DNA from 3 places in the Planococcus sp. PAMC 21323 genome. Region 2 is predicted to be linked to each of the others. Evidence: riboswitches for the same ligand, from Rfam matches in the RefSeq annotation. Region 2 holds a riboswitch; each other region holds the start of a gene.
The links. A riboswitch is a leader RNA that binds a small molecule or an ion and turns the genes downstream of it on or off. The one in region 2 is predicted to bind lysine.
Positions count from the first base shown of each region.

Region 1: another riboswitch for lysine. It lies ahead of PLANO_RS04885 (Na+/H+ antiporter NhaC family protein); the one in region 2 lies ahead of dapA (4-hydroxy-tetrahydrodipicolinate synthase).
Region 3: another riboswitch for lysine. It lies ahead of PLANO_RS06045 (aspartate kinase); the one in region 2 lies ahead of dapA (4-hydroxy-tetrahydrodipicolinate synthase).

Region 1 is NZ_CP009129.1:975,901-980,176, forward strand. Features, by position in the region: gene PLANO_RS04880 (bifunctional metallophosphatase/5'-nucleotidase) at 1-1,172, shown strand, start outside; lysine riboswitch at 1,244-1,425, shown strand; gene PLANO_RS04885 (Na+/H+ antiporter NhaC family protein) at 1,533-3,110, shown strand; gene PLANO_RS04890 (sodium-dependent transporter) at 3,302-4,276, shown strand, end outside.
Region 2 is NZ_CP009129.1:2,835,778-2,840,053, forward strand. Features, by position in the region: gene PLANO_RS13965 (TraB/GumN family protein) at 1-502, opposite strand, end outside; gene ypfJ (KPN_02809 family neutral zinc metallopeptidase) at 634-1,479, opposite strand; gene PLANO_RS13975 (class I SAM-dependent methyltransferase) at 1,537-2,148, opposite strand; lysine riboswitch at 2,253-2,431, shown strand; gene dapA (4-hydroxy-tetrahydrodipicolinate synthase) at 2,558-3,448, shown strand; gene rpsN (30S ribosomal protein S14) at 3,494-3,763, opposite strand; gene rpmG (50S ribosomal protein L33) at 3,814-3,963, opposite strand; gene PLANO_RS14000 (YflT domain-containing protein) at 4,184-4,276, shown strand, end outside.
Region 3 is NZ_CP009129.1:1,187,265-1,191,540, reverse strand. Features, by position in the region: gene PLANO_RS06050 (succinate dehydrogenase cytochrome b558 subunit) at 1-205, opposite strand, end outside; gene PLANO_RS06045 (aspartate kinase) at 560-1,822, opposite strand; lysine riboswitch at 1,949-2,123, opposite strand; gene uvrC (excinuclease ABC subunit UvrC) at 2,160-3,956, opposite strand; gene trxA (thioredoxin) at 4,007-4,276, opposite strand, start outside.

The DNA.
Region 1 (4,276 bases), 1.3 Mb from region 2:
AAGGTACAGCTGGTAAAGGCAATGTTCAATTGCTAAACGAAGCAAATTACGATGCGGTCACAATCGGTAATAACGAAGGTATAACGTTGTCGAAAGATGAGTTGGATGATTTGTATGTTCAGGCTAAGTTTGATGTTGTGGTTTCAAATCTATTTGATTTGCAAGGCAACCGACCAAAATGGGCAAAACCATACAAAATTATTCAAACAGCAAGTGGGACACGTATAGGTTTGATTGGTGCTACTGCTGAATTTACTCCGTTTTACCGCAAACTGGGATGGCAAATCACCGACGCGAAAAGAGCCATCATTCAATCGGTAGAAGAAATTAAAGACAAAACCGATTTGATTGTTTGTTTGTCTCATTTAGGCATTAAAGAGGATGAGTTATTGGCAGAACTTTGCCCGCAAATTAATATTATTTTAGGTGCGCATACTCATCATGTTTTTCATGATGGAAAATGGCAAGGTAATACATTACTTGGCGCTGCTGGGAAATTCGGATTTTTTGTTGGTCATATTACAGTAGAGAAGGATTTCAAAAAAACTTCTGCTCGATTAGTTGAAGTATCCAGACTATGCGAAGTTCAAGAAAAGTTCGATGAACATCTCATTGAACAAGGAAGAATTCAAATGAATGAACTTGTATTTCGGAGTGATAAAGAGTTGAAAGCAGAATGGTTCAAGGATTCAGAGCTTGCAACTTTATTTGGTGAAGCGATGATTGAATTTACAGGTGCTGATTGTGCACTATTCAATGCGGGAATATTTATGGAAGACTTACACGAAGGAGAAATGACACGTTATAACTTTCACAAGATGTTGCCACATCCCATCAATCCATGTGTCGTCGAGCTAAGTGGTGCAGAGCTAAAAGAAATTTATTTGCAATCCTTGAATTCTGAATGGCCTCAACTTGAGTTAAAAGGAATGGGATTCCGAGGAGCGGTGTTTGGCAAAATGATTCATTTAAATATGGAGCTTATTGATCGCCGTTTATATATAGGGGACCGAAGAGTTGTACATGATCAAATTTATCAGTTGGTTACATTAGACATGCTGACATTCGGCTATTTTTTCCCGAGTTTGAAAAGAGCTAGGAAAACATATTATATGCCAGAATTTCTACGTGACGTGTTTGGTCAATATTTTCGTAGTAAAGCATTAAAGTAGTAGAGGCGGTTAGAATAAACATTCAGTTGATATTAGCGTGAATTTGGGCTATGCTTAAAAGGAAAGTTATAATGGTGGGTAGAGGCTGCAAAACTGATCAGTAGGGTGCGCGAGTTTGACCGCGTTGAACGTATCTGAAAGGAAGTTTTGCCGAAATTTACTTCTTATGGTCATAAGAAGTAGGTTGGGGGCATTCTGAAAAAGAATGTCACTGTCATTTAAGCAATTGCTTAAATGGAGGGCTACAGGGTTGTTTGATGTTTTACCGCACAGACGAATTGTAGAAAGCTGACTTTATCCAACTGGAGAGGTCAGCTTTTTTTTCTCAATTTCACCCATCAAAAATAAGGAGGAGTTAATATGGAGAATACGATTTTTTCGATTTTGCCACCGATTATTGCAATTGTAATGGTCTTACTAACACGTCGCGTCCTTTTATCGTTAGGCGCAGGGATTGTGGCAGCAGCTATTATTCTTACATGGTTTGCACCACTAGAAGCCTTACAGGAACTTTTCACATCATTCGCAATTATTTTTTGGGATGGCGGATTTAACGCCTATAACGTCTTTATCCTTTTGTTTCTCTTACTGTTAGGTGTAATTACGGCATTTGTTAGTCTCTCAGGAGGCAGTCATGCTTTCGCTGAATGGGCATCAACTCACATTAAATCTCGCCGTGGTGCAAAAGTATTAACAGTTGTTCTTGGCATGGTCATCTTTATCGATGATTATTTCAACGCATTGGCTGTTGGACAAGTAGCGCGTCCGATTACGGACAAATACAAAGTTTCACGTGCCAAGCTGGCTTACTTTATCGATTCGACTGCAGCACCTGTCTGTGTGGTGTCACCCGTATCAAGTTGGGGAGCAGCGATTATCGGTATCATTGCAACGATTTTAGCAGGTCAAACTTTCGTGGAATATTCTGCACTTGAGGCATTTCTTTGGATGGCACCAATGAACTTTTATGTAGTCGCTTCTCTTGCTATCGTCTTTTTCGTCGCAGTTCGCGATGTTGATTTTGGTGAAATGAAAAAACACGAAGTACTAGCTATTTCTAAAGGACAGCTTTTCGATCCTGAAAAAACAATTCCGGGCGAAATGAAAGAGGAATTTCCGACTCATTCACATGGTCATGTGAGAGATTTGTTACTTCCTATTTTGCTGTTGATCGTCGGAACGGTAGTTGCGATGATTTGGACGGGCTACCAAAATGCTGGCCAAGTGGTTGATATTTGGTTGATTTTTGAAAATACAGATGTGCCGGCTTCACTATTGGTAGGCGGACTTCTTGGAGCATTAACCTCTATAATTCTTTATTCGCTTCAAATGAAAGTTAATAAAACAGCCAACTTGGGTTGGATTGGCAAAGGAATTTGGGCTGGAATCAAGTCCATGATGGGAGCAGTATTAATCCTGGTATTCGCTTGGTCATTAACTTCCTTGATCGGTTCATTAGAAACAGGAACATACTTAGCTGGTGTCGTTTCTGACGGCAATGTCCCTACAGCGATTTTGCCAGTTCTGTTATTTGTTTTAGCAGGAGTTATGGCTTTTTCTACTGGAACGTCATGGGGCTCTTTTGGTATACTTTTACCGATTGCTGGAACAATTATGATCGAAGCAGAGCCTGCGCTATTATTGCCAGCACTATCTGCAGTTTTAGCAGGAGCAGTATTCGGTGATCATTGTTCACCGATTTCTGATACGACTATCTTGTCTTCAACAGGAGCAGGAAGTAATCATATGGACCATGTCTTAACCCAAATACCTTACGCATTAACTGCTGCTGGTATCGCTGCAATCGGGTACATTGTCATAGGTTTCACTGGTTCTTTGTTACTGTCATTAGGTGCTGTACTAATCGTTCTAGCAGTACTGTTTGTAGTATGGTCCCAACGGACAACTATTATTGAAAAACAGCAAAATAATTTATAGAAGTAAGGCAGAGGAGCTTATCCTCTGCCTTTTTACTTTTGCTACAATAGTTTTTTTCAATTAAATTTCGAAATCATCTTTACATTAAAGCGCTCTCTCGGTATACTAATTTTAGATTAGTAAATAATCTGAAAACAAACAAAATTCCTATTTTTATGTAAAAAGAATGGGAATACTAAGGGGGAAGAGAGATGGAACGTTCGCAATGGGGTACACGTGCCGGTTTTATCATGGCAGCCGTCGGCTCTGCAGTAGGTTTAGGTAACATTTGGCGTTTTCCATATGTTGCGTATGAAAATGGTGGGGGTGCCTTTTTTATACCATACCTATTTGCATTATTGACTGCCGGTATACCAATATTAATTTTAGAATTCACGATCGGCCATAAGTATAGAGGGTCAGCACCGTTATCATTTTTCCGAATGGGCGGTAGAAAATTAGAGTGGCTTGGTTGGTGGGCAGTGTTTGTGTCCTTTGTTATATCCGTGTACTATGCCGTTATTATTGCTTGGGCAATGCGCTATACTATTTTTTCTTTCAATCAGGCATGGGGTACAGATACACAAGACTTCTTATTCAATGAATTTTTACAACTTACAGTTAGTCCAGGGCAAACAGGTGGGATTGTCTGGGGTGTGTTTATTCCTTTAGTTCTTGTTTGGGCGATTACACTCGGGATTTTACTTGCCGGTGTTAAAAAAGGAATTGAAATGGCTAACCGAATTTTCATCCCAACGTTAGTTATTATTTTCTTAGCAGTGGTAATTCGAGCAATTACACTAGATGGTGCTTTGATTGGATTGGAAGCGTTTTTCCAACCTGATTTTACTGCCATTATGAATCCATCGGTTTGGGTCGCAGCTTATGGACATATCTTCTTTAGTTTATCTGTAGCATTTGCGATCATGATCACTTATTCATCGTATTTACCGAAGAAATCAGATATCACGAATAATGCATTTATTACAGGGTTTGCTAACTCAAGCTTTGAATTACTTGCAGGTATCGGAATTTTCGCAGCACTTGGATTTATGGCGACACAACAAGGAGTTCCAGTTTCTGAAGTAGCTTCAGCGGGTGTCGGCTTAGCATTTGTTGTATTCCCACAAATCATTAATGAGTTCCCAAGTTTTAATGGATTGTTTGGATTCCTATTCTTCCTATCG
Region 2 (4,276 bases):
ACTTCATCTTTTCCAGATCTTCTTCTGAAATGGTTTCCTTACTGAAAATACTAAAGAATACAGAAGTCAGCAATTGTGCTTTTCCCATAAAACCGATATTTCCCCAAATGCGCGAAAACGTCACCTGAATATTGCGATCAGCTAGTACAAGTTCTGCTCCAACTTCTTTAGCAGAGGCAATTCCTTGAATCATTTCTTGTCCTGGTTTAATGCCAAACTGATCTGCAAGTCGGTTTTGAAATGAAGAAATGGCTAAGTTCATCAATAGTAAACTTGATTTTTTCTCTTTTATTACTTTGAAAATGTCGGTTTCTTTCCATTTGCTATCTTGCGTTACCGATTCATAGCGTTGTGCATCTAATTCGATACAAACGGAATCCGGTTGTTCCGCCTCAATAACTTCTTTAACCTGTTCAGCACTGGCTTTTGAAACATGCGCCGTACCAATTAAGATCAATTCTTTTTCGCCGTATTCTAAGCGTGTAATATTATCCTCGACCATATTGTACTTCCTTCATAGAACTATATTTCTTCTCATCTCAGATGAAAAGACTGTCTATTCTTTATAATGAATTAGAATAGCAAAAATATCAATGCTCGACCCTCTCCTTTAGTAGAGAAAAACAGGAAAGGTCACAAATCAGTTGCGTTAAACGTATCGCCATCTTTTAAATTACCTGATTTGAATCCTTTTTTAAACCAGCGCTGACGTTGTTCTGAGCTGCCATGTGTAAAGCTTTCCGGTACGACGTAACCACGCGAACGTTGTTGAATGGTATCGTCTCCTACAGCACTCGCTGCCGTTAAAGCTTCTTGCAAGTCACCTTCTTCTAAATAACCCATGCCTTGCGCATGATGTGCCCAAACACCTGATAAATAATCTGCTTGAAGTTCTAAGCGAACCTGCACTTTATTGTATTCTTCTTCACTTAATTGATTGCGTAGTGGCTGCACCTCTTCCATGACACCGAGTAAGTTTTGAACATGATGACCGACTTCATGTGCTACGACATAAGCCATCGCAAAATCTCCTGGTGCTTGGAATTGCGTCTGGAGTTCATTATAAAAACTTAAATCGATATAAAGTTTGTAATCGCCCGGACAATAAAACGGACCAACCGATGCTCCCGCTGTTCCGCAAGCCGATTCAACACTTCCTGTATACAACACAAGTGTCGGCTCTACATACTCCATGCCTTCTTCTGCAAAAACTTCTGTCCATACGTCTTCCGTGTCTGCAAGAACGACCGATACAAATTCAGCCAACTCTTCTTCTTCAGCTGTTGCTTCGTAAGGCTGACTGGACGTCGTTCCTGACGAGCCACCTAATTGATCCATAATAACACCTGGGTCGCCTCCTAAAAATGCGACTAGCAGTACGATTAAAATACCTCCGATACCACCTCCGGCTACAATCGCTCCACCTTTACCTCTTCGATCTTCAACATTTCTGCTGGTCTTTCTACCTTTCCATTCCATAGGGGTCCCTCGTTTCACAATGGTTTTATAGTTAGCATACCCTTAATCACTTTGGTTTTAATCCATTTTAGGTAGACGATAAACTAAAAATCGCTCACGCGGATCTTTATGAAAATCGGGTAAAGTAATTTCTTCTATTAATTGAAACGCCGTACTCGTTTCCAAGTAATCGTTATACTCTTGTGAAGCAAAAAATAAAACCACATCAACCGATCGTGGAGCTTGTTCAGCAGAGCGCAATATTTGATTGAGAAAAGAGATAAACACTTGGGCTGAAAAAGGATTAAAAAAATAAAACTTATTGTCTTGATCTGCAATTTGATAGTCCTGCGCTAAACAATTATAGAAGTCAATGCTCGGCCCCGCGCCTTTATGCTGAGTGAGATAAGATTTTTTATTTTCGAGAGCTTGAGCGTGGAATGCAGGATTCATCTCAATTCCCACACTTTTTGCACCGAAAAAATGATGAACGTAAAAGTTTAAGCGTCCCTTACCAGATCCAACATCCACTAATTGATCTTGCGCAGTTAAACGATAATCCTCGAACAGGATATCGAGTAAATCATAGGGAGTTGGCTCGTAACGGTTATGGTGTAAAGAATCAGTAAATCCTTTTTGGTGTTCGGCAGTTACTATATTTAGTCGGTGATCGTATATTTGGTCATTCACTTTAGCTCACTCCTCTCTTATAAATTTTACGTATTTTATCTTGCAATTAACAGATATTTTTGTTATAGTACAGCTAATTCAATATTTCTTGCTCCATTTTTATGGAGTAGGATAGAGGCGCAAAAACCATCAGTACGCAAAACGAGGACGATGAGGTCCATTGACGTTTGCCGAAAGGGGGATTTGCCGAAGTGACGGAAAACTCATATTTCCGTGCGCTGGGTCTGTATTTAACAAATACAGGACTGTCATATAGGAAACTATATGGAGGGCTATCTGATGCACAGGAACGAATGGTAAACATTGTTTCTACTGCAGCAACGGGACCCCCTGTTGCTGCTTTTTTGTTTATTCCTGACTGGCCCCTCACCTCTAAGCTACGAAAAAATTAGAAAAGGGTGTGTTGTTTATGAATTTCGGCCAAATCATCACAGCAATGGTAACACCGTTCGACCTTCAAGGAGAAATCGATTTCCCAGCAACCAAAAAATTAATCGAGCATTTAATCGCGAACGGATCTGATGGACTTGTCGTCGCAGGTACAACAGGCGAATCACCTACCTTATCAATCGAGGAAAAAGTAGAGTTATTCCAATTTACTGTAAATACAGTCGCTGGACGAATTCCAGTTATTGCAGGAACGGGATCCAATAATACACGCGCTTCTATTTCATTGACGCAACAAGCAGAAGAAGTCGGCGTTGATGGTGTCATGCTCGTTACGCCTTATTATAATAAACCTTCACAAGAAGGCATGTTCCAACATTTCCAAGCGATTGCCGAGTCTACAAATTTACCAGTCATGCTTTATAACATACCTGGTCGTAGTGTAGTCAATTTGTCTCCAGAGACAATCATTCGCCTATCTCAAATTAGCAATATTGTTTCGGTTAAAGAAGCGAGTGGCGATTTGGACGCAGCGGCAGAAATTATCGAAAATACAGCAGATTCATTTTCAGTTTATAGCGGTGATGACAGTTTAACATTGCCGATGCTATCAATCGGTGGCACTGGAATTGTTTCGGTTTCTGCACATATTATCGGTAACGATATGCAAGACATGATGACGAGCTTTCTAACAGGTGACGTCAAAACAGCAGCAGCTATTCATAGACGTTTATTGCCAACGATGAAAGCATTGTTTGCTGCCCCAAACCCAACTCCAGTTAAAGCGGCTCTCAACATCACGGGCGTTCAAGTAGGTGGCGTTCGCTTGCCGATGATTCCATTATCTGAAGAAGAAACTTTAACGTTACGTGCATCTTTACCTGATTTACATTCTGAAGCAGTAACAAACTAATATAAAAAACGCTGAAGTTTGTAAACTTCAGCGTTTTTTATTGATTTACCAACTCGCTTTTTTTACACCTGGAATTTGTCCTTTATGTGCTAGTTCTCGGAAAATGATGCGGGACATTCCAAATTTACGCATGTATCCTCTTGGTCTTCCGGTCACGCCACAACGATTTTTCAAACGTGTTGGCGAAGAATCTTTCGGCAATGCTGCTAGCGCCTGAAAATCTCTATTTTCTTTGAGTTCTTGTCGCCGATCTGCAAATTTTTCTACAAGTAATTGCTGTTTATCGTGCCTTGCCACTTTCGATTTTTTAGCCATTTCATCACTTCTCATTATTCGTAATTATTACGATTTAAATATTAAAAAAATTATTTTGTTTCACGATGAACAGTAACTTTCTTAAGACGTGGACTGTATTTTTTCAATTCAATACGTTCAGGATTTGTCCGCTTATTTTTAGTTGTACTGTAATTTCGATCTCCTGTTTCTGTGCATGCCAGTGTTATATTAACTCTCATTATATTTCCTCCTATACTTTAAAACTTAGTTTTTATAAATAGTAATAATTACGTTTTATAGTGTATAAAAAAAGAAACAAGAAAGCAAGCTTTTATTTTAAACTTTAAGATCCGGTTAAAATCTACTTTCAACAAAAAGGGTTTGTTATAAAAAACATCAGGGTACATAATCATTAACTTACTTTACAAATGATTTATCATAATTTAGGAGGAATTCGAGATGACTAACGAAGGAACAACATTAATCCAAGCATACGATGTGCAAGCAGAGGTTTTGCACAAAATTAACGAATTAAAAGCACAAGGCTTTAAA
Region 3 (4,276 bases), 1.5 Mb from region 2:
ACATGAGCGGTAAGTATATGACAAAAATCTCCAAGAAAATAACGAATGGTAGATTTGCCATGAAGTGAGATGCAGTGTTGAATGCCTCTTCACCTTGTGTTGCAAAATGATTGACGATTAAGTGCTGTGTTAAGAATAAACCAATAGGAATAATCCCCAACAATGAGTGCAGCCTACGCATTAAAAATTCACGATTGTTATCCAAAATTTTACCCCCCTCAAAACTATAATTCGTAGCGTTCAAAGTAAACAATCTGAAAGAAAGAACCTGAAGCCACTCACCATCATGATACAATAATATGACATATTTATTGTACTCCCCCCCTTTAGGAGCGTCAAGGCAACGAAACGCTTTTAATCATATAGTTATCATCCCCTTTAGCGGCAATAAACAAGCTACTCCTACAAAAGCATTGTGAAATGTAAACGTTTTAATAGATTTACGGTAAAAAGCGATTCTCTAATTGAGAATCGCTTTTTCTAACTAATCTGCTAGGTTCACTCATGTCGCGATTGTTAACAACTTACAATTGAGAATTTGAACATTTTGTGAATATTTTCACGAACCTGCAGTTATAGTGGACTTCATCTTATCTTCAATCAATTCTTCTTTAGACAAACCATAAGCCTCATGCAATGCATTTGCTGATTTTGTCATGTCTGCTTCTGGTACAACTACTGAAATTTTAATTTCAGATGTGCTAACCATTTTAACCGGAATTTCTTCACTTCGTAGAATATCAAACATACGAGCGGCAACTCCTGGATTTGAAACCATACCAGATCCAACTATTGATACTTTTGATAATCCAACTTCTACATTCATAGAGAGGAAACCAATTTCTTCTTGTGACGCTATTAGCACGCAGCGTGTTTCTTCAAGACTTTCTTGACTGATTGAAAAAGATACTGACGGCGGGAATTCGTCGCTAATGCTTTGAACAATAATGTCAACATCAATTTGGTTTTCCGCAAGCTTATTAAAAATATTAGCGAGTGAGCCATTAAAAGGCTTTTTATACGTTATAGTGACGCGCGCGACTCCCGGTTCAAATGCCACACCTCTTACGATTAAGTTTGTTTCCACAGTGATCACCTCTTGTATGATTGTGCCAGGCTCGTCTGAATAGCTTGCTCTGACTGATAATGGTACTTGATTGTTTTTAGCAAATTCGACTGCACGTGGGTGCAGCACACCTGCTCCAAGATTCGCTAATTCTAACATTTCGTCATAAGAAATTTGCTGCAATTTACGCGCTCCTGTAACAAATCTTGGGTCAGATGTATAAACACCATTAACGTCAGTATAAATTTCGCATTTCTCTGCTTTTAACGCTGCTGCAAGTGCTACAGCTGTTGTATCTGATCCACCTCTACCTAGTGTGGTAATATTGCCAATTTTGTCTACTCCCTGGAATCCTGCTACTACACAAAAATAGCCATTTTCCAATACACGTTCAAGGCGTTCCGTATGGATCTGTTCAATACGCGCATTCCGCGGAACCGATTCAGTTTCAATGCCGGCTTGCCAGCCCGTGAATGACAAAGCTTCATGACCTAATTTTTTAAATGCCATAGCCAATAATGAAATGGTTACTTGCTCTCCTGTCGCTAACAACATATCCATTTCACGTTTTGGTGGCTCTGAAGAAATTTCTCCAGCTAAACCAAGTAATGTGTCTGTCGTTTTGCCCATTGCGGAAACGACGATGACCACGCGCTTGCCTTTTTCTTTTTCACGAATCGCTCTTTTTGCCACACCAATAATTTTCTCAGGTGTTGCAACAGATGTTCCGCCAAATTTCATTACGATTGTTTTCATTCGATCCACTCCCACATTTAGTATGTGGCCCTCAAAATGACTAGTGATTTCACAACTAGACACAAAAAGAGGCAGCCCACCGCAAACGCGGCAAACTACCTCTTTTATCATGTACGAAAAACGTCCATGTGAGATAGCCCTCCAGAGATTCACTCTGACAGCCCTGCACTTATTAAATGCAAAACCAGCATGCGTAAAAGCAGTTTAACGCACACTTCGGCGATCGCCCCTTTCACCATCCATCTCAGATTCTGCAAATCTCCGAATGCTTACTATTGACGTTCGCGCCTCTATCATCACTTTTCCAAGTGATTTAATTATTCACTACATTACCACGTTATGATTCACTTGGCAACGTATCTTCTGCAAAATGCTTTTCAATAGACTGTGCCAAAGCTTCAGGCATTCCTGCTTCTTTGATTTCTGCTACAGATGCCTCTTTGATTTTTTTGACAGACCCAAAATGTTTTAACAATTGCTGCTTACGCTTTGGACCTACTCCTTCCAACCCATCAAGTGCGGATTGAATTGAGTTTTTGCCCCGCAATTGACGGTGGAACGTAATAACAAATCGGTGAACTTCATCTTGTATTCGTTGCATCAAGTAAAAAGCTTCACTGGTTCGTTTCAGTGGCACAATTTCGACCGGTGAACCATATAGCAATTGGGAAGTTTGATGCTTAGCATCTTTCGCGAGTCCGGCAATAGGAATCGACAAACCAAGTTCGTCTTCTATAATTTCACGAGCTGACTCCATTTGTCCTTTTCCCCCATCAATAACAATCAAATCAGGTAAAGGCAAACCGTCTTTTAAAACGCGTGTATAGCGCCGGCGAATAACTTCACGCATTGCCGCATAATCATCTGGTTTTGAAGCATTGCGTGTTTTATATTTCCGATAATCTTTTTTAGAAGGTTTTCCGTCGATAAATGTAATCATCGCAGAAACAGCATCGGCACCTTGAATATGAGAGTTATCGAATGCTTCAATACGCAAAGGCGTTTCAATATTCATTGCTTCACCCAAGTCTACACATGCACCAATGGTTCGCTCTTCTTGACGTTCTAACAACTGGAACTTTTCTTTAATCGCTACTTCGGCATTTTTTTTCGCTAGCGCTACTAAATCTTTTTTCTTGCCACGCTGCGGAACTAGTACACGAACACCGAGCCATTCTTTTAACATATCTGGGTCATCCGCTTCCGGAATTAAAATTTCGCTCGGCTTAACATGATTGGCTTTTTCATAAAATTGACCAAGAAATGTTAAAAACTCTTCTTCAGGGTCACGGTATAGCGGAAATAAAGAAACGTCTCGTTCAATTAACTTGCCTTGACGAACAAAAAAGACTTGTACGCACATCCAACCTTTATCCACTGCATACGCAAATACATCGCGATTTGTAAAATCGTTCATCGCCATTTTTTGTTTTTCCATAACGGTTTCAATCATGTTAATTTGATCACGATATTCTTTCGCACGTTCATATTCCAAGTTCTCTGCCGCTTCAGACATTTTCCCAACCAATTGCTCTTTAACTTCACGGAATCCGCCATTCAAAAACTTTGTGATCCCATCAATTAATTCTTGGTATGTTTCTTTTTCAATCGGCTTTACACATGGCGCTAAACATTGCCCTAAATGATAATACAAACATACCCGGTCTGGCATGGTATGACATTTGCGTAAAGGATACAAACGGTCCAACAGTTTTTTCGTTTCTGCCGCGGCATAAGCATTCGGATAAGGTCCAAAATATTTACCTTTATCTTTTTTTACGTGTCTTGTCGTAATTAGTTTTGGATGACGTTCTCCTGTAATTTTCAAGTACGGATAACTTTTGTCATCTTTAAGCATAATATTGTATTTCGGATCGTATTTTTTGATCAAATTCAATTCTAAAATTAACGCTTCTTTGTCCGAAGACGTAATAATGTATTCGAAATCTACAATTTCATTAACCAAACGCTGTGTTTTTGTGTCGTGACTGCCCGTAAAATAAGAACGCACACGATTTTTCAAAACTTTTGCCTTGCCGACGTAAATAACCGTATTTTGACGATCTTTCATCAAATAACAGCCGGATTGGTCAGGCAATATTGCCAATTTATGTCGAATCAATTCATTTGCCATTTTTATCACCCTATTAAAAAACCGGGACCATCGCTGGACCCGGTTAAGAATTATGCGTGTTTTTCTACCAATTCAGCCAAAGCTTCTTTTGGTCGGAAACCAACTACTTTATCAATTGTTTCTCCGTCTTTCATCAATAGTAACGTTGGAATAGACATAATGCCGTAGTTTCCAGCTGTTTCTTGGTTTTGATCAACGTCAACTTTTACGATTTTAACTTTATCGCTCATTTCAGCGTCTAATTCTTCTAGCACAGGAGCGATCATTTTACATGGTCCACACCAAGTTGCCCAAAAATCTACTAAAACGAGTCCTTCTGA